Regions from separate parts of the Paenibacillus sp. FSL R7-0163 genome, predicted to be linked through region 2. Evidence: a T-box and tRNA genes for the amino acid it is inferred to sense, from the RefSeq annotation. Region 2 holds a T-box; the other holds one or more tRNA genes.
What was found. A T-box is a leader RNA that pairs with one kind of tRNA and senses whether it is charged. The one in region 2 lies ahead of trpS (tryptophan--tRNA ligase), so its partner is inferred to be a tRNA-Trp.
Positions count from the first base shown of each region.

Region 1 (10,391 bases), 190 kb from region 2:
CAAAGCCATATACTGTATTTTCACAACACTTACACCCACGGATTGAGCCGCATGTGGATTTTCGCCCACTGAACGAATGCGCAGTCCAAGCGGTGTACGATTTAATAGATAGCAGACAACAAACACAGCCAATATAGAAACATACGTCAGAATGTGATGCCCCGATAAAATAGGTCCAAGCACCGGGATATCCTTCAACAAAGGAATCTGGACACTAGGCAAAACTTTACTCGCCAGAGAAGTGGAAGAACCCTTGTCGCCACTAAGCAGATAGAGGATAAACACAGTTCCTCCCGAAGCGAACATATTAATGGCCACACCCCCGAGAATGATATGTGTTTTGAATTTCAGGGTGAAAAAAGCTAATATTCCAGCGATCAATGTTCCAGACAGCACCGCCCCAAGCAGACCTACCCACGCGCTATGCGTATAGCTGCTTATGATGACACCCGCTAAAGCGGCAACAAGCATGATGCCCTCCATCCCAATGTTAATGATCCCTGCACGGTTGGAGATGAGTGCGCCGAGCGCGGCGAACAGAATCGGAGTCGTCACGCGAAGGACAGAGAACGCAAAGTCAGTTGTAAAAATTACATCAAACAAACTATTCACGCTTCCTTCGCCTCCTTCAAGAGCATCCGATTTTTCCAGAACTTCAGAAATTGCTCAGCCGAAATCAGAAGAATGATAATTGCCTGTATAATTGAGATCATCTCTGAAGGTACGTCAGACAGACGCGCCATCATGTCAGCCCCAATTCGAATGTACGCTAGGAACAATGCAGAGCCGATTACGGACAGCGGATTATTTTTGGCTAACATCGCTACAAGGGCACCATCCAAACCATAACCAGGCAGTGACGTCCATTGGAAACGGTTATACATCCCCAGCACTTCTACGGAACCCCCCATACCTGCGATAAAACCTGCAATCAAGTGAACGAGAATAATAACCTTGGCTGTCTTCATACCGGAATAACGGGCAAAGTCCCGGTTGATGCCTGTCATGCGCAGCTCATATCCCCATTTCGTTTTGTATAGGAATAGATGAGCTGCAATAATAAGCACGATAACGATAATAAGACCGATATGAATACGGGTGCCCGAGACCATTTTACTCAGCAGTGCCGTTTTCTCGAATTTGTAGGATACATTGGCAAAAGCTTTAGCATCACGTAGATGATAGTTCAGTAGGTATAGCCCTACTCCGAACAAAATATTATTGAACATTAAGGATGTAACCAACTCATTAGCATTCCATTTTGCCTTCAGAATACCAGGTATTGCCGAGAGCAACGCTCCTACAATTGAACCTGCAGCAATAGCTACCATCGGATGCAGCCAGCCGTCCAACGTTAAATGAATAGCCAATACGGAAGTTACAACACCGGAGAAATAGAAAATCCCTTCAGCTCCCAGGTTGAACATATTTGCTCGAAACAACAAGGATACTGCCAACCCAGTGAACATGAGCGGAATCGCCATCTCAATCACATTACCAATATGACCTTTACTGGATAACGGCTCTAATAGGAATATACCAATCGTCTTCACAGGCTGATTACTGACCAAAGAGATGATCAGAAAAGCAATAGCGAGTGCAATAACGATTACCGCCGATGTCCGAATGTACTCAAAATATTTAACTTTAAACATGATTTACGGCCCTCCCGATGTGCTCCTCGTCCTGTCGATGAATCCCCAGCATATAAAGACCTAATTCTTCCTCACTAACCTTAGATGGCTCCTCGAAAAAGGCAACAATCTTACCCTCGTACATTACTAACAGACTATCGCTGATCTCCAAGATCTCATTCAAATCTGCCGACACTAACAAAATCGCGCAATCGTCTGATCGTAATTCCAACAACTTTTGATGTATGAACTGGGCTGCGCCTATATCCACACCCCGTGTCGGCTGTTCTGCAATAAGCAGCTGCGGTTCAGTCGAACACTCTCTAGCTACGACTACCTTCTGCATGTTACCACCTGACAACATTCCTATGGGCTGAGAAGGTCCTGAACAGCGGACTTTAAATTCCTCTACAAGGGATACTGCTAGCTTGGCAATTCGTGAGCCATTCAAAAAAAGACCTTTATTCATTGCTTTTGTACGATACTGAGTAGATAGCAGATTATCAGCTATACTTGCCTCACTAGCGATCCCTTGCCGCATCCGATCCTCCGGTATATAGGAAACGCCTAGCTTACGAATATCCAAAATATCCGATTCACGGATATCCTTTCCCTTCACTAGTACAGAGCCCTGACTTGAGACACCTCTCAAGCTACCTGTAAGAGCTTCAATGAGCTGTGTCTGCCCGTTGCCTTCTACACCAGCAATCCCAACGATCTGCCCACCACGTACCGCAAAATTGATATCCGACAATAATGCTTTGCCATCTGCATCATTCACACTGAGTCCCTGCACCGTTAGTACTGGCTCACTAACAGCCAGAATCTCTTTGTCATATTTCAGCACGACGTCTCTGCCGACCATTAGTCGCGAGATTTCCTGTTCTGTCACATCCTGTGTTTGAAAAACACCTTCACTACGGCCGCTGCGCATAATCGTAATTCTGTCGCAAATCGCTTTGACTTCCTTTAATTTGTGCGAAATAAAAACTATCGTATGACCCTGTTCCCTTAATTGCTTAAGCTCGCGGAACAATTCCTCTGTTTCCTGTGGAGTCAACACCGCAGTCGGCTCATCAAGCACCAGAATTTTCGCACCACGCAGCAGCGCCTTAAGAATCTCAACCTTTTGCTTCATCCCAACTGTAAGATCCTCTACTTTTGCTTTAGGATCCACGGCCAGATTGTATTTCCTTGCGGTCTCTTCCGTCATGCGCACAGCCTCGGCATAATTAATGCCAACTCCTCTGCGCGGCTCCATACCCAGCACCATATTCTCTGCCACCGTAAAAGAAGGTACCAACATGAAATGCTGATGGACCATGCCGATGCCTCTATCAATGGCGTCCTGAGCGGATTGCAGCTTTACTTTTTCACCCTTGATATAGATCTCGCCTTCACTTGGCTCTTCCATGCCGAACATAATCTTCATTAAAGTCGATTTACCAGCACCGTTCTCACCTGCAATCGCATGTATTTCTCCCTCACGTAAAGAAAAATGCACGTCTTTATTTGCAACGACGCCATTGGGATATACCTTGGTAATTCCCCGCATTTCCAGCAGAGCTTTGTACATAGGTCTCAACGCCTTTCAACTTGGAGGTCTGCAAAAATATACAGCTGGAATTCCCCTGACTAGAAGAATCTCCAACTGTAGGTTTATCACTATAGAGCTGATCTTAAGATTTAAAGCTTAAGGCTTAACTGCGTTACGAATAGCTTCTACCTCTGCGGTTTCCATCCCCATCGCATTATCCACTTTAATTTCTTTATTGATCAGCTTTTGCTTCACTTCTTCAACCTTGGCCTGAAGATCAGCCGGGAATACATTTTTATAAATATCATTCTCAGCAATACCTACACCATCATCTACAAAGCTCAACACATCACGTTTGCCCATTTCTAGCGTTCCCTCTTGCAATCTCTTCACTGCACCTAGAATAGCCGTATCAATCTTTTTAATAGATGAAGTAACGATTAGATTTGCTTTTTCACTATCCGTATCGTTAATCAACATTGCCTGATCGGAGTCTACACCGATTGCATATTTTTTCTTTTCTTTAGCTGCGTCAAAGATCCCAAGACCTGTACCCCCAGCCACGTTAAAAATAACATCCACGCCGGAGTTATATTGAATTAGAGAAAGTTCCTTACCTTTTGCCGGGTTAACAAAATCACCAGCGTACGACACAGCCACTTTTACATCAGGATCAACATACTGAGCACCTTGAATGTAGCCGACCAAGAAAGCATTAATCCCCGGAATATCCATACCGCCCACAAACCCAATCACATTCTCAGGGGTAGCATTCGGCATATCCGATTGTGTAGCTAATGCTGCTACGGCACCTGCCAAGAAAGATACTTCATTTGTCGCATAAGACATGTTGTACATGTTATCTGGTGCTTCATCGATGTCGGTATCATAATTAATGAATTTTTTGTCTGGATACAATTCTGCCGTTGCATTAAACATCTCTGTAATTTCAGAACCGCCAGAAATAATTACATCCCAATCCTCGGAAGCGATATCGTTAAATGTAGGCTCCCATTTCGTTTTATCAACGCCCATTTCAACAACCTTTGTTACTGCACCTAGTTCATTCTTAACCTTTTGCAAGCCGTTATTAGCGGAATCAAAAAATGATTTATCCCCAAGTGTCCCCGGAATCAGCAATACAACCTTGAGTTTATCCCCTGAACCTTTTTCTCCACCCTCAGCAGCGTTTGATCCAGTATTCGCAGAAGAACCGTTATTGGACGTGTTATTCCCACATGCTGTGACCAGAACCATCACCATTAATAACAACAAAGAAAGAACTTTTTTATTCATTACTCTATTCCACCCCTAATTTTAGTTGGTTAGTAATCCGGCAGAATCCCCATCTTCACCCATTGTATAATTCACGGTTCAAATGGAAATTCTCTTTTTTCCAAATAAAGTATCATTAAAAGTAATAAATTTAACGTTTAGGCTCAAAAATAGCAATAAAAATACCATTATTATTAATAATCCGCTTTATTTCCGAACGAGATGGCCAGTCAGGTTGCGAACTTTCGGATTTATTGATACGATCATAACAAATATTATTAAAAATAATTATATGATTTCGGTCATAGTTTTGTACGATTCGGCTAAAACATAAGTATTGGAGGATCATCATGGATCGTGTTCTATATATTGTAAGTGCCACACATGAGCTAAATACTTATATCCCTCCACACCAGCATGAATGCTACGAACTGGTCTATTATTTACAGGGGGTAGGGACAACCAATGTTGGCCCACGAAGTTACCATTTTCGCTCCTCTTCTTTCGCGCTTGTGCCACCCAATCATAAACATGACGAGCACCACCGTGAGGATGCAAATGTATTATTTGTAGGCTTCCACTCGGAACACCCTAATATGAGTAATCTGCTCGGCGTATATGAAGATGATAAAGATCAGACCGTTCTTCAAATCCTGCTGCGAATGAAAGCAGAGTTTACACGTAAGCAAGACGGATTCTCTGAGCTTCTAAACCTACAAATGAGCGAGATTACCGTCCATCTTATGAGGCTTCTTAGTGCCTCTGGATATCAATCCCCATCAGAAGATCGAGTACAATATGTCCTTAATTATATGAATGAGCATTATCGCCATAAATTGTCCGTCGAAACACTATCAGAAATGTCCGGATATAGCTACGATCGTTTTCGCCATCTATTTAAAGAACGTTTCGGGTCCTCACCCCTGCGGTATTTGCTGTTAAAACGCCTGGAGTATGCAAAATCTCTATTACGTCATACTCAGATGCAAATCTCTGAAGTATCTGCTGCTGCAGGTTTTGTGAACGATGCCCAATTCTGCAATATGTTTAAACGAGAAATAGGTCATACCCCGCGAGCATTCCGCATTAATAATCAATCAGGTTAATCACTAATCAGATTAAAAAAAGCCGTTGAAATAGAGAAACTCCTCTATTCAACGGCTTAATCCTGTAAAACTAAGAACATAAAGAAAAAAGGTTAGTAAGATTGCTTATAAAAGCAATCTTACTAACCCTTTTAAGATACCGGCGAGAGGACTCGAACCTCCACGGTTTCCCACTCGATTTTGAGTCGAGCGCGTCTGCCATTCCGCCACGCCGGCACATATGAACTAAATGGAGGCGCCACCCAGATTTGAACTGGGGATAAAGCTTTTGCAGAGCTTTGCCTTACCACTTGGCTATGGCGCCATGTAAATTTTGGAGCGGACGACGGGAATCGAACCCGCGACCCTCGCCTTGGCAAGGCGATGCTCTACCGCTGAGCCACGTCCGCATAAAATGGCTGGGGATATAGGATTCGAACCTATGAGTGACGGAGTCAAAGTCCGTTGCCTTACCGCTTGGCTAATCCCCAATAACATTTTAAAGTAAAATGGGGCGACTGATGGGTCTCGAACCCACGAATGCCGGAACCACAATCCGGTGCGTTAACCCCTTCGCCACAGTCGCCATATTAAGTTGATATTGTTGCCATTATTCATTTTAAAGTAAATGGGGCGGCCGATGGGTCTCGAACCCACGAATGCCGGAACCACAATCCGGTGCGTTAACCCCTTCGCCACGGCCGCCATATTAAACTTTAGAAAGAACTTGGCAGGGGCAGCAGGAATTGAACCCACACCAACGGTTTTGGAGACCGTTGTTCTACCTTTAAACTATGCCCCTAAAAACTGGTGGAGGATGATGGATTCGAACCACCGAACACTTACGTGAGCAGATTTACAGTCTGATGCGTTTGGCCACTTCGCTAATCCTCCAAGGATGGTGCCGGCGAGAGGACTTGAACCCCCAACCTACTGATTACAAGTCAGTTGCTCTACCAATTGAGCTACACCGGCATGGCACTCATTCTTTTGTGATAATAAATGGTGGCTCGGGACGGAATCGAACCGCCGACACGAGGATTTTCAGTCCTCTGCTCTACCGACTGAGCTACCGAGCCATGATGAAAGTGGCGGAACCGACGGGATTCGAACCCGCGATCTCCTGCGTGACAGGCAGGCATGTTAGGCCAACTACACCACGGTTCCAAAAGATATAATTGCTTAAGTTAATTGGTTGCGGGGGCAGGATTTGAACCTGCGGCCTTCGGGTTATGAGCCCGACGAGCTACCGGGCTGCTCCACCCCGCGTCAGTAAAAATATGTTATGGTGGAGGCTGAGGGGATCGAACCCCCGACCCTCTGCTTGTAAGGCAGATGCTCTCCCAGCTGAGCTAAGCCTCCATAAACAACAATTGTTATTGTACCAAAGTCCACTAGGATAAATCAAGTGAAAATTTGGTGACCCGTATGGGATTCGAACCCATGTTACCTCCGTGAAAGGGAGGTGTCTTAACCCCTTGACCAACGGGCCATACTAATTAAAAATTTGTGGCGGAGAGAGAGGGATTCGAACCCTCGAGACGCTTGTGGCGCCTACACGATTTCCAATCGTGCTCCTTCGGCCAAACTCGGACACCTCTCCATATGGCTCCCCGAACAGGACTCGAACCTGTGACAACTCGATTAACAGTCGAGTGCTCTACCAACTGAGCTATCAGGGAATATTCATACCAGGCTTGATGCCTGAAAACTGAATCCGAAACGAATTTGCATTCTAAGTATAGGATAAGCCCTCGACCGATTAGTATTGGTCAGCTCCATGCATTGCTGCACTTCCACCTCCAACCTATCTACCTCGTCGTCTTCAAGGGGTCTTACTAATTGGGAAATCTCATCTTGAGGGGGGCTTCACGCTTAGATGCTTTCAGCGCTTATCCCGTCCGTACGTAGCTACCCAGCCATGCTCCTGGCGGAACAACTGGTGCACCAGCGGTACGTCCATCCCGGTCCTCTCGTACTAAGGACAGCTCCTCTCAAATTTCCTGCGCCCACGACAGATAGGGACCGAACTGTCTCACGACGTTCTGAACCCAGCTCGCGTACCGCTTTAATGGGCGAACAGCCCAACCCTTGGGACCTACTTCAGCCCCAGGATGCGATGAGCCGACATCGAGGTGCCAAACCTCCCCGTCGATGTGGACTCTTGGGGGAGATAAGCCTGTTATCCCCAGGGTAGCTTTTATCCGTTGAGCGATGGCCCTTCCATGCGGTACCACCGGATCACTAAGTCCGACTTTCGTCCCTGCTCGACTTGTAGGTCTCGCAGTCAAGCTCCCTTATGCCTTTGCACTCTGCGAATGATTTCCAACCATTCTGAGGGAACCTTGGAACGCCTCCGTTACTCTTTAGGAGGCGACCGCCCCAGTCAAACTGCCCGCCTGACACGGTCCCCGTACCCGATAAGGGTACTAGGTTAGAACCTAGATACGATCAGGGTGGTATCCCAACGGCGCCTCCACCGAAGCTTGCGCTCCGATTTCTACGGCTCCCACCTATCCTGTACAGATCGTACCCAAATTCAATATCAAGCTGCAGTAAAGCTCCATGGGGTCTTTCCGTCTTGTCGCGGGTAACCTGCATCTTCACAGGTATTAAAATTTCACCGGATCTCTCGTTGAGACAGCGCCCAAGTCGTTACGCCATTCGTGCGGGTCAGAATTTACCTGACAAGGAATTTCGCTACCTTAGGACCGTTATAGTTACGGCCGCCGTTTACTGGGGCTTCGGTTCATAGCTTCGGGTTACCCCTAACCACTCCCCTTAACCTTCCAGCACCGGGCAGGCGTCAGCCCGTATACTTCGCCTTGCGGCTTCGCACAGACCTGTGTTTTTGCTAAACAGTCGCTTGGGCCTTTTCACTGCGGCCCCCTCGTGCTATTCACACTACCGGGGCACCCCTTCTCCCGAAGTTACGGGGTCATTTTGCCGAGTTCCTTAACGAGAGTTCTTCCGCGCGCCTTAGAATTCTCTTCTCGCCTACCTGTGTCGGTTTGCGGTACGGGCACCTTCTCCTGGCTAGAGGCTTTTCTTGGCAGTGTGAGATCATGACCTTCGCTACTATAATTTTCGCTCCCCATCACAGCCCAGCCTTATCGATGTGCGGATTTGCCTACACATCAGCCTCACTGCTTAGACGGACATCCATCAGTCCGCGTCACTACCCTCCTGCGTCACCCCATCGCTCATAGCGGATTACGGTGGTACAGTAATTTCAAACTGTTGTCCTTCGACTACGCCTTTCGGCCTCGCCTTAGGTCCCGACTTACCCTGAGCGGACGAGCCTTCCTCAGGAAACCTTGGGCTTTCGGCGGATCAGATTCTCACTGATCTTTTCGTTACTCATACCGGCATTCTCACTTGTGTAGTGTCCAGCGCTCTTTTCAGTACACCTTCAACCCCTACACAACGCTCCCCTACCCCAGATACATAGTATCTAGCCATAGCTTCGGTGGTGTGTTTAGCCCCGTTACATTTTCGGCGCAGAGTCACTCGACCAGTGAGCTATTACGCACTCTTTCAATGGTGGCTGCTTCTAAGCCAACATCCTGGTTGTCTGTGCAACTCCACATCCTTTCCCACTTAACACACACTTGGGGACCTTAGCTGATGGTCTGGGCTGTTTCCCTTTTGACAATGGATCTTAGCACTCACTGTCTGACTCCCGGCAATAAGTATATGGCATTCGGAGTTTGACTGAGCTTGGTAATCCTTGCGGACCCCGCACCCAATCAGTGCTCTACCTCCACTACTCTTATACCGAGGCTAGCCCTAAAGCTATTTCGGGGAGAACCAGCTATCTCCGAGTTCGATTGGAATTTCTCCGCTACCCCCACCTCATCCCCGCACTTTTCAACGTACGTGGGTTCGGGCCTCCAGTGCGTGTTACCGCACCTTCACCCTGGACAGGGGTAGATCACACGGTTTCGGGTCTACGTCCACATACTAAGTCGCCCTATTCAGACTCGCTTTCGCTGCGGCTCCACCTTCTCGGCTTAACCTTGCATGTTAAACGTAACTCGCCGGTTCATTCTACAAAAGGCACGCCATCACCCATTAATAGGGCTCTGACTTTTTGTAAGCACACGGTTTCAGGTTCTATTTCACTCCCCTTCCGGGGTGCTTTTCACCTTTCCCTCACGGTACTGTTTCACTATCGGTCGCCAGGTAGTATTTAGCCTTAGCAGATGGTCCTGCTGGATTCATACGGGGTTTCACGTGCCCCGCACTACTCGGGATCCGTCTCGGAGAGAATACAGTTTAGGTTACAGGGCTTTTACCTCTATCGCGGGCCTTTCCAGACCTCTTCACCTACCATATTCCTTTGTAACTCCATGTGAGACGTCCCACAACCCCTAAGAGCAAGCTCTTAGGTTTAGGCTGTTCCGCGTTCGCTCGCCGCTACTGACGGAATCACTATTGTTTTCTCTTCCTCAGGGTACTTAGATGTTTCAGTTCCCCTGGTCTGCCTCTACATTTCCTATGTATTCAGAAATGAGTAACTGCGAATTACCACAGCTGGGTTTCCCCATTCGGACACCCCCGGATCAAAGCTTGCTTACAGCTCCCCGAGGCAGTTTCGTTGTTCGCCACGTCCTTCGTCGGCTCCTGGCGCCTAGGCATCCTCCGTGTGCTCTTATTAGCTTAACCTTGATTCTTCCGAAGAAAAATCTCACTAATAACATTTACTTGTTTACACAAGTTGCTAAAAGATGTTCTAAAACGCAAATTCGTTTCGGTATCCAGTTTTCAAGGATCAAGTCTTACTTGAGAGCTTAAACTCTCAAAACTGAGCAACGAGTGAGTAACAGGCCTAAACCTGAGATTGTGGAAGCTAAGCTT
Region 1 is NZ_CP150224.1:201,724-212,114, reverse strand. Features, by position in the region: gene NST45_RS00970 (ABC transporter permease) at 1-612, opposite strand, end outside; gene NST45_RS00965 (ABC transporter permease) at 609-1,655, opposite strand; gene NST45_RS00960 (ABC transporter ATP-binding protein) at 1,648-3,210, opposite strand; gene NST45_RS00955 (BMP family ABC transporter substrate-binding protein) at 3,328-4,467, opposite strand; gene NST45_RS00950 (AraC family transcriptional regulator) at 4,797-5,552, shown strand; tRNA gene NST45_RS00945 (tRNA-Leu) at 5,690-5,768, opposite strand; tRNA gene NST45_RS00940 (tRNA-Cys) at 5,783-5,856, opposite strand; tRNA gene NST45_RS00935 (tRNA-Gly) at 5,867-5,941, opposite strand; tRNA gene NST45_RS00930 (tRNA-Gln) at 5,948-6,022, opposite strand; tRNA gene NST45_RS00925 (tRNA-His) at 6,042-6,117, opposite strand; tRNA gene NST45_RS00920 (tRNA-His) at 6,161-6,236, opposite strand; tRNA gene NST45_RS00915 (tRNA-Trp) at 6,260-6,333, opposite strand; tRNA gene NST45_RS00910 (tRNA-Tyr) at 6,340-6,425, opposite strand; tRNA gene NST45_RS00905 (tRNA-Thr) at 6,431-6,506, opposite strand; tRNA gene NST45_RS00900 (tRNA-Phe) at 6,535-6,610, opposite strand; tRNA gene NST45_RS00895 (tRNA-Asp) at 6,621-6,698, opposite strand; tRNA gene NST45_RS00890 (tRNA-Met) at 6,724-6,800, opposite strand; tRNA gene NST45_RS00885 (tRNA-Val) at 6,818-6,893, opposite strand; tRNA gene NST45_RS00880 (tRNA-Glu) at 6,949-7,023, opposite strand; tRNA gene NST45_RS00875 (tRNA-Ser) at 7,042-7,134, opposite strand; tRNA gene NST45_RS00870 (tRNA-Asn) at 7,138-7,213, opposite strand; rRNA gene NST45_RS00865 (23S ribosomal RNA) at 7,274-10,199, opposite strand.
Region 1: it encodes a tRNA-Trp, which carries the amino acid that the T-box ahead of trpS (tryptophan--tRNA ligase) is inferred to sense. The anticodon was not compared.

Region 2 (10,391 bases):
AAATGGAGACGAACGCCGTATCTTTTCCAAAGCTGCCCTCGTCGACCAGAATCTTCTGTGTCTGGGATAACAGGAACGTAGTTATAGGACATACATCCGGACATTGCGTGAAAAAAAAGTATACCAGCCGTGCCTTACCTTGTGTATCAGCCAGAGTAATCTGGTCTCCATCCACATTTTCAAGTGAAAAGTCCTGCACTTCTCCGATTACCGGCAGTTTTTCTTTTCCTAAATTCAAAGAATTAACTGCCAGATAACCAGCCATTACCAAAGCAAGCAATAGTAGAATCCAGGTCCATTTATAACGCTTAAAGGTCTGCACGGACAATAATACCCTCCCTCTTCTTAACCGTGAATCGTATTTAATACAAGTACGATCAAACTTACCGTTAGGTAGTTAATGGAGAAGAGGAAGTTCTTCTTCGCCCAGACTTCGTCATCTTTTGCTGCAAAGCCCATCAAGGTTATGATTAACCAAGCCAGGGACAGCGCTGTTGAAATCACCAGATAAAAAATGCCTGCATAATCGTAGGCGTACATTAACACTGGAATAGGCAGTAACAGTGCTACATAAGGAATCATTTGAAACTTCGTACGACGTGTTCCTTTGACTACAGGCAGCAGTGGGAAACCTGCGGCTCTATATTCTTCTTTACGTCTAATCCCGAGCGCCCAGAAATGGGGAGGTTGCCACAGAAACAACATCGCAAACATCAGCCAAGCCCCTAGATCAACTGTTCCCGTAACTGCAACGTAGCCAATTACCGGTGGCATAGCTCCAGAGATCGCACCTACTGAAGTGCTCCATGTTGATGTCCGTTTCAACCAAAGGGTGTATACTACAACGTAAACGAACATCCCTACAATCCCGAACAGACCGGCTAAAACTCCGGAAAAAGCAAACAGCACAATCAAACCCGCAATCCCAAGCCCAATAGCATACAGCAATACGGTTTTGGGTTTCAATCGTCCTGTAGGAAGCCCACGATCGCGCGTTCTTTCCATCTTCATATCCAGATCACGGTCGAAATAGTTATTAAAAACACAGGCCGAAGCCATAACCAGCATTGTACCGAGCAGAGTCAGAACTAATCTGCCGTATTGAACATCCCAACCTGAAGCCAGCCAATATCCTGCAAAGGCAGCGATGAGGTTAGATCGGATAATACCGGGTTTTGTTACGGTAATGAAATCACGCCAACTTGCACCTTCCGGTGGAGATTTTGCAGACATAGCTGCAGAATCGGAAGAAGCTTGAAATGTTATATGATTATCCACACCAAATGATCCTCCTTCTAAACAAACTTCTAACGTTCTAGCCGAAGCACTAAATAGACTTCGCTGTTAACTTTATCATATCAAACCCGAGGAGACTTTGACAGTCATGGCACAGTATGTTCATGAATTTGACAATTACGTGACAATATTTATTTTCAGCCCCTTAATAACCTAAGCCGTATTTGGGTAATTATTAATAATGTACTTCCGAACAACAAAGGAGAACTGACCAATGGACACCGCTACACATTTAGTTATGGGCATAGGGTTAGCCGGACTTTCTTTCGTCGATCCCGTCGTTGCTTCTGACCCTAAACTGGCCGGGGCCGTTATGCTGGCAACGATTTTAGGCTCACAGGCTCCTGATGCCGATACCGCATTACGACTAAAGGACAATGCAATATATATTCGTAATCACCGTGGAATCACACACTCCTTGCCTTTTCTAATTTTGTGGCCCGCTCTGATTGCCCTAGTCTTAGGGCCTCTGTTTGGGTTTACTGATTTGGCAGCTTTAAGCCATGTTGCACTCTGGGGTTTCATAGGTGTAGGCGTGCACGTCTTCTCTGATCTGTTTAACACCTATGGAACTCAGGCGGCCCGTCCATTCACTGAGAAATGGATCGCCTGGAATATCATCCACATTTTCGATCCATTTATTTTTGGCAGCCATATCGCAGCTATTCTGCTCTGGATCACTGGGATTGTTCCGCCTAAACCTTTATTTATTACGCTTTATGCCTGTACCATTCTTTATTATATCTGGAGAACGATTGTTCATGCCCGCCTTACACGAAACATCAAGCTTAAAGATATACACCATACTGCTGGCGAACGTTATATTGTAATCCCTACAATTTCACTTAAACGCTGGAACGTAGTTAAAGTGAAAAAAGACGGCAGTTATGACGTTGGGCAGCTACTGAACAACCGTCTGGAATGGTTCAAACATGCGGTCTGCTCGAATCATCCCGCTGTGGAAATATCCAAGTCGCATCCAGATATTCAGTCCTTTTTATATTTCACCTCTTATGCGGTGGCCGAAGTGGAGGAGCTTCCTTCAGGATATATGGTGCGCTGGGGAGACGTTCGTTATTTACACCGCAAACAATACCCTTTTGTGGCTGTATTAGTTATGGATAACCAATATAAACCTTTAAATACTTATGTAGGCTGGCTTAGCAGCGATAAGCTCGACAAACGATTTTCCATCGACCCTGGTTCTTTACGATGAAACTGTAGACTTACTGAGAGAACTATTCTATAATCACAAAAAATCCCGGAGTATTTATAATACTCCGGGATTCATTTTAGCAGACACGGAAAGGAAGGCTCTTAATGGGTAAAGGACTCTCACTTTGGTTCGCTTGTTCTTCTATTCTTATTCTCACTGCCGCTTCAATCGCGATCAGCTATAGCTTCTGGCTAGCACTTCTGCTTGGTTTTCTCTGCGTATTGAATATTGGCTGGGGATTTATCCTCAAAGCCAGAATTAGACGCAAACAGGAAAGTTTAAGCTCTGATTAGATTAACGAGCTGGCAGAAAGCCCATCCGCTCTTTTACGCCATTCAATGTCTCAGCTGCAACAATACGTGCGCGTTCAGCACCTTCGGCAAGAATATCAGTGATCGCACCTGAACTGCGAATTTCATGATATCTTTGTTGCAAAGGCTCAAGTGTGGACACAACCACTTCCCCAAGATCCTTCTTAAAGCCACCATACATTTGTCCCTCATAACGATCGGCAATTTGCTGGAGGGACATTCCAGAACATTCCGAGTAAATACTCATCAAGTTACTAATCTCTGGCTTATTAGCCGGATCAAAGATAACTTCACGTCCAGAATCAGTCGTTGCGCGGCTGATTTTTTTACGGATCACATCCGGCGAATCCAACAGGGCAATATAGCTGCCTGCATTTGGGCTGCTCTTGCTCATTTTTTTAGTGCCATCATCCAGAGACATAATGCGTGCGCCCACTTCAGGGATATACGGTTCAGGAATCGTAAAGAATTCGCCAAAACGGTTATTAAATCGGCCAGCTAAATCACGGGTCAACTCCAAGTGCTGCTTCTGATCTTCACCTACTGGCACAAGATCCGCATTATAAACAAGAATATCTGCTGCCATTAAAGAAGGATATACGAATAGGCCCGCGCCAACCGAATCCTTACCTGATGATTTATCTTTGAACTGTGTCATACGCTCAAGCTCGCCCATTGCCGTTAGCGTAGTCATGATCCAACCCAATTCCGCATGCTGAGGCACATGGGACTGCATATATACATTCGAACGCACAGGATCAATTCCTGCCGCGATAAAGAGTGCAGCTACAGCTTCAGACTGCTCACGCAGTGCCGCAGGATCTTGAGCAACGGTGATCGCATGCATATCGACAACCATAAAGAAACATTGATGATCGTCTTGCAGCTTCACAAAATTTTTCAGCGCTCCGATATAGTTACCCAAAGTTAGAGAACCGCTCGGTTGTATGCCTGACATTACTTTTTTCAACATAATATAGACCTCCGTTAGATGTGATTTCCAATTTCCGAGAACGCAAAAAAAGCCTCATCCGCAAGGGACGTGAGACCGTGGTGCCACCCTTATTCGCTGCTAAACCTTTGTATAGTCAAAAGGAAACAGCCTTAGTCTTCCGTTAACGGGGAAGATCCGGCCGGTCTACTAGGGTATCTTGCTCCCGTTCAAGCGCGGCGCTCAGGGGTCCATTCATCAAGAGTGTCCTACCGGTTCGCATCAACCACCGGCTTTCTGAAGGTACATTTCCTGCCTACTTGTCCCCGTCATCACATTCTCATCATAATTTAATGCCTTCATCATAGAACCATAAAGAGAAGTTGTCAAATCACTTAACCACTTCCGTATAAATCTGTTATGATAAGGTTATCCATGTTCTATTCGATTACAGTTACGATAAAGGAGCATATCTCATGAAACAGGTGACCAAAGGGCAGTGGGGCGGTTATGATACTTATATTTTGCACAGCCGCGAACTGGAAGTCACGCTTTTGCCGCGACTAGGAAACAACGTGATTTCATTGTTTGATGTAAAGGAACAACGGGAAATTCTGCGGCGGCCTGATGAAAGCGATCAAGCTTTCTTTATGCAAAAACCTTACCATTTTGGCATCCCGCTCTTAATTCCACCCGGAAGAATTCGTAAAGGAAAATTTCAATTCGAGGGTACAAGTTATCAATTTGACCAGAATACCGCTGGTGACAATCATATCCATGGTCTACACCGGACTCAATCCTGGTGTGTCAGCGATATTGAAGAAGACGAGGACGGTTGTGCAGTCACTACTGAATTCCTTACTGAAGATGATCCACACTGGATGGAGCAATTTCCCATTCCACTCAAATTCGAAATGACATTCAGGCTTCAGGATGCCCGGCTCAGCCAGACTTTAAAGGTTACAAATCTCGGCGATCATCGTATTCCCTTTGGGATCGGTTATCACACCTGGTTTATGATCGATGGAGAACCTGAACGCTGGAATCTCAAATTGCCCGTAAACAGCATTTATGAACTAAACGATGAATTGCTCCCTAGCGGCAATCTAATTCCACTCGGTGATCTAGATTCTCTAAATTCTGGAATTAACCTACAGGGAACTAATTTTGATACCGCTCTGCGTATTGGTGACAAGCAGCCCGTAGAAGCATTGTTATTACGCGATGATGGTTATGGTCTTCGTTATACGGCCGACGAGAATCTTTTTCGCCACTGGGTCCTGTATACCAAAGGACCAGCCGATCAATTTCTGTGCATCGAACCTTATACCTGGCTCCCGGATGCTCCTAACGTTTCCGACGATCCTTCCTTCACTGGCTTGCTGAAGGTAGAACCAGGTCAAAGCCTTGAGCTGTCCACTATGCTGGAAATGATCTATCCCGAGAATTAAAGCAGATATACATTATATCGGTCTTCCCTTGCGTTTACGTAAGAGAAGGCCGATTTTTTGTGCGAGCTTAGTTATTTAGGCTTTCCTACCCTTACTTTTAATCGACTAATAATTACCATCCTTAAAACCTTTCGATAGCATGCATGAATTAGCCTCTTAGCGCTCATACTATCTTCACAACGGGCGAAGGAGGTGACACACATGGGTCAAGCAGGTCAAGGTCGTAGCAGCCGTTCCAATAACCTTGTAGTTCCTCAAGCAAATGCAGCGTTGCAACAATTGAAATATGAAGCAGCACAAGAGCTTGGAGTAACGATCCCAGCTGACGGTTATTACGGGAACTACACTTCCCGCGAAACTGGTTCTTTGGGAGGTTACATCACTAAACGTCTAGTACAACTGGCAGAACAACAACTGTCCGGTCGTCAGTAACATCGTTATCTTAAGTGTTTTATCCGGCTGAGGTCTTAAAAAGCCCATTGCCGACTAGCTTTCAAACCTCTCACACTTCTTCCAGAAGCTGTGGGAGGTTTTTCTAATTTATACCCTATAATCCGAGCTGCATGCAATCTTTATGTAAAACGTTTAACTTAAAAATTGATCAGCACTCTCGGCGTAAGCATTACGGGGAGATCGAATCATCAGATTTGCCATATTATAATTGGACTCCAGCGTAGCATCTACGATTAGCTTCCCCTGTCTTATAGCGAATTCATAGCTGATCTCACCATGAGTCCAGCGCCGTTTGTATTTCAGACTCTCCAGTGCCATTAGACGAAAAGAAGACTGCTGACTCTCCGTTATTCCTTCCTTTACTTCTGTGAATCCACCACCCCGACCGGCTAGAGGGTGATGACGTATGCCGAATTTGCCAATGGTATTATTTCGTATTTGCACAAATACCGTACCGGAAGATAGTCCCGATAATTCCTCTTGCAGTTCCCTAAACACCAAATCCATCTGTCTTGCTAAGGATAGCTGTTCTGTCTTAAGCATATCTTTCCTCCTAAAAGTTTTGTGAGCTTAGCTTCTTCGAGTTCACTTCGTCTTTTATAAATCGAACCCTAAATATTTAGGCTAAGGATCCGTCGCTACTGCGGGGAATGTTTGGACTTCCAGCCGCTGTTGTCTCCAAATTTCTTGAATTCTTACGCGTACAGCGGGTGAAATTCGGAGACAAAGGCGGTCGCTCCCGCTCTTACAGTTCCAAAATTCCCCTCCGCCACTCCTTCCCCTTTTCCCAAGTTTCTGGTTCGATTTATATTGTTTGTGAGCTTAGCTACTTCGAGTTTACTTCGTACAAATCGGCTTAGTATGCGCTTACTTAAGCTTTTTGAGCTAAGCTCATTAGTCTTCCTTGCAAGCCTTATATAAGGCTCAAGGCTCATTATAGACCCCTTAAATACGCCAAACAACATTATTCTACAAAATTGGGTTATTATCCCTAGTAATGCGCAAAATTCATAGATCATTCGTATATTAATTTTTATAAAACGGGAGTTTTCGACATTTAACCATTAAAAAAAGACCCCTTAACCGGGGTCTTTGCGTGTTCACACTGAAATTCCGTTATTTTTAGCGCACTGAAATTTGTCTTATTTTAGACATTTCATGCTAAATGCTCAGTCATCTCCAAGAACTCGTTGATATCAGCCACGATCAAATCTGTAGCCCCTTGCCAGAAATCTGGCTTAGTCAGATCCACACCCAAATGTTTGAGCACCAAATCCTCCAATGTCATCACGCCGGTATCCTGCAACAAGCTATCATATTTGTCTGCAAAGGAAGCTCCCTCTTGTAATGCCAGACGATATAAGCCTGTACTGAACATATAACCAACAGTGTACGGGAAATTATAGAAAGGTACATCTGTGATATAGAAATGCAGCTTCGACGCCCAGAAGTGAGGATGGTATTCAGAAAGCACACCACAGAAAGCTTCTTTCTGTGCTTCCACCATCAGAGCAGACAGTTCCTCAGCATTTACAAGGCCTTCCTTACGTTTTTCATAAAAGCGAGTCTCGAACAAGAATCGAGCGTGAATGTTCATAAAGAATGCCACACTGTTCTGTATCTTCGTTTCAAGCAGTGCCAGCTTCTCCTCTGCATTGCCCGCAGCTTTAACCTGAGCATCAGATACAATCACTTCTGCAAAGGTTGAAGCGGTCTCTGCAACGTTCATTGCATAATTCTGATTAAATACAGGTTGATCATCAAGCAAGTAGGAATGATAGGCATGTCCCAGCTCATGGGCCAATGTTGAAACATTGGAAGGTGTGCCGCTGTAAGTCATGAATATCCGTGATTCTTTGCTCTCAGGGAAGGAAGTACAGAATCCACCAGGACGTTTGCCATTACGATCCTCAACCTCGATCCAGTTATTATCAAAGGCACGCTCTGCAAACTCAGCCATCTTAGGACTAAATTTACGGAACTGTGTGACGATATCCTTCGCAGCTTGATCATAAGGGATTTTGCCGGAGGATTTGCCTACAGGAGCTTCGACATCGACCCATGAGAGGGAATCCAACCCCAGCAGCTTGGCTTTGCGCTGAAGGTAGGACACGAGTACAGGTTTGCTCTTCGTAATTACGTCCCACATCGTATTTAAGGTGTCCTGTGTCATACGATTGATGCTGAGCGGATCTTTTAGAACATCGTCCCAGCCTCTGCCCTTATAGAGCTTCAGGCGGAAGCCTGCTAAGTGATTTAAAGTATCTGCGCAATTATCTGCCGCTTCAGTCCAAGCCTCTTCCCATTTATGGAACATCGCTTGACGCACTTTTGGATCTGGATCATCCAGCTTATTAAAAGCTTGACCTGCAGAAAGCAGCTTTGTTCCTTCTTCATCCTCAAATGGGATCTTGATTGAGCTTACAATCGTATCATAGTGTCCGCTCCATCCATGATATCCGTCAACAGCTAATTCCAACGCTAAGCTTTCCAGCTCAGGGCTCATCTTCTCACGGGCCAAATCACGGCTCTCGCTCAGTACGAACGTTAAAGGAGCAATCTCTGGACGAGCCATCCACTCAGCCCATACCTTGTCCGTAGTCTGACGCAGTACATTGCTAAATTGCGAGCTGATCCCTTCGAATCCGGCGCGCATGCTTGTCACTTTGGCTGCCAGTCTTACCGCACCCTTGTCCATCTGATTCTGAGCGCCTAGACAGTCTGCGAAGGAAGTGACCTCCACAAGTCTTCCTGAACAGCTCTGAAGCAATGCTATAACCTCATCCAATGCTTTTGTAGACGCAACATCCGTTGGTGCCGCAGCATCCTTCACAAAGCCCTGTAAGGATAAAATATCTTTTTCAAGCTTGCTCAAGAAACCTTCTAGTTCTGCAGACGAAGACCCCCCCGGAAAAATAGTATCCAGTTCCCAAGTCAGTGATAACGGTTGTTTCATTTGTACTCACCATTCCTTTGCTTTCATTTGACTTTCTTTGTAATTGTCTTAACACCATGGTAAAGTGAATAACGATATCTGAACATTTATAGCCGATAAACTTTAGGAGGGCATTCATATGAAGCCACTACAAATTTCACCGGAAACAGCCATTACGTTATCCAAGCAACTAGGCGTTCCTTTGGAACACTTGATGCATATGCCCCAACATATTTTACTACAAAAAATAGCGGAGCTATCCAAAAAACAAAATCCCCCACAAACTGAGGGCGAAAATGAACAGACTCCTTCTGGGAAGGACTCACAATGATTCCTTTTAGTCATACCTGGCCTTATGACATCATTCTAGGCGATATGTATGTGCAATACTGTCCATTCTGCAACTCAGAGAATGTGCTTCTGCCTATGAAGCCAAAAGAATTACAAATCGTTCGTGACGGCAAGAAAAAACTGCTTGTCTTCCCCTGCTGCAGCGCCAGTCCTACAGTTATAGATAATGACGGCGATTACCTTTTGTTCGATCGAGCTGTCAGATAAGCAAATCCTAACATTTTCTTTCTACAAAGCGCAGAGGAGAATTAAATTCTCTTCTGCGCTTTTTGTTGTTCGCAAATCGTTATGAACTTGAAGACAAGCCTTCGACATCAACCTCAACCTCTACAGCCTCAGCACGCATTTGCTCCCGTAAAATAACCCACTGCTCACGTGCCGCTCGAATCATCGCCGCATCCATAATCTTCTGATCATTAATCAGACGGGAGAACCACATCACAGCCACTGAGTATTCTCCGATGCGCCGATTAAGTTCGCCGATCAGGTACATGAGCCGGGCATCATTGCCGGCAATGCCATCTTTTTCATAGACCTTAACATACTCGTCCAAAGAATAACGTAAAAAACGCTTCTCCTGCTCAGTCTCCCCTTGGTAGCGATAGAGCCAAGCAATGTGATGCAGCAGACTTGCAATAATCCGATCTTTATCGTTAATACTCTGAGCACATAAAAGCGCCAGCTTATAGGTCTCGAGCGCAGTTTCCCAGTCTCTTTTCTCCCCAAAGTCACGGCTCTTCCAGCGTTTCCCTACCTGCTCATTAAATGCCTTACGCTGACGTTCCGTCAGCTTGTCAGCCGAATTTTCTGTGGAGGCAAACCCGCAATTGGGGCAGACCCGTACAACATAATAATCCGGATTCTCATTTTTATAATACGCGCAGAAATCAGCATCACGCCGAATAGCCTTTTTTAGACTAGGACGTACCCGCGAGGTTGAAAATTCATTTTCACAGTTGCAACACTTGACCTTAATAGAATATAGGGGTATTAACTCTGTCAAGTACTCTCATTCCTTTCAGGATCAACCTGTCCCTTGTTATTCCTGGGGCATGTTAACAAAATGATGTGCAGGACCTGCAAGGCGGCTAAGCACGAATGAACGCAGTGGTTCTTCGACTCCAGTCTCCACCAGTGCCTCTTTCATACATTGTAGCCACTCATCAGCACGTTCTGGTGTAATAGGAATATGCATATGCCTTGCTCTCATCATGGGATGTCCATGTAATTCCGAATAAAGCGGACCCCCGCCAAAAAACTGTGTCAGGAATTGATATTGCTTCTCCAGAACTGGAGTAATATCTTCAGGGAACAAGGGTCCCAGCTGCGGATGAAGCTGTACCTTGGCATAGAACACTTCCACCAACCGATGTAGTGCTTCAGCCCCCCCTAGATTGTCATATATACTCTCATTTGGATTCATTGAGGTTACCAGCCTTCTTCCATA
Region 2 is NZ_CP150224.1:395,924-406,314, reverse strand. Features, by position in the region: gene NST45_RS01725 (SCO family protein) at 1-322, opposite strand, end outside; gene cyoE (heme o synthase) at 346-1,278, opposite strand; gene NST45_RS01715 (metal-dependent hydrolase) at 1,511-2,512, shown strand; gene NST45_RS01710 (hypothetical protein) at 2,617-2,805, shown strand; gene trpS (tryptophan--tRNA ligase) at 2,807-3,793, opposite strand; T-box leader at 3,857-4,096, opposite strand; gene NST45_RS01700 (aldose 1-epimerase) at 4,231-5,205, shown strand; gene NST45_RS01695 (alpha/beta-type small acid-soluble spore protein) at 5,407-5,637, shown strand; gene NST45_RS01690 (hypothetical protein) at 5,791-6,201, opposite strand; gene NST45_RS01685 (M3 family oligoendopeptidase) at 6,815-8,614, opposite strand; gene NST45_RS01680 (YycC family protein) at 8,733-8,924, shown strand; gene NST45_RS01675 (hypothetical protein) at 8,921-9,151, shown strand; gene NST45_RS01670 (DUF2225 domain-containing protein) at 9,231-9,947, opposite strand; gene NST45_RS01665 (globin) at 9,984-10,367, opposite strand.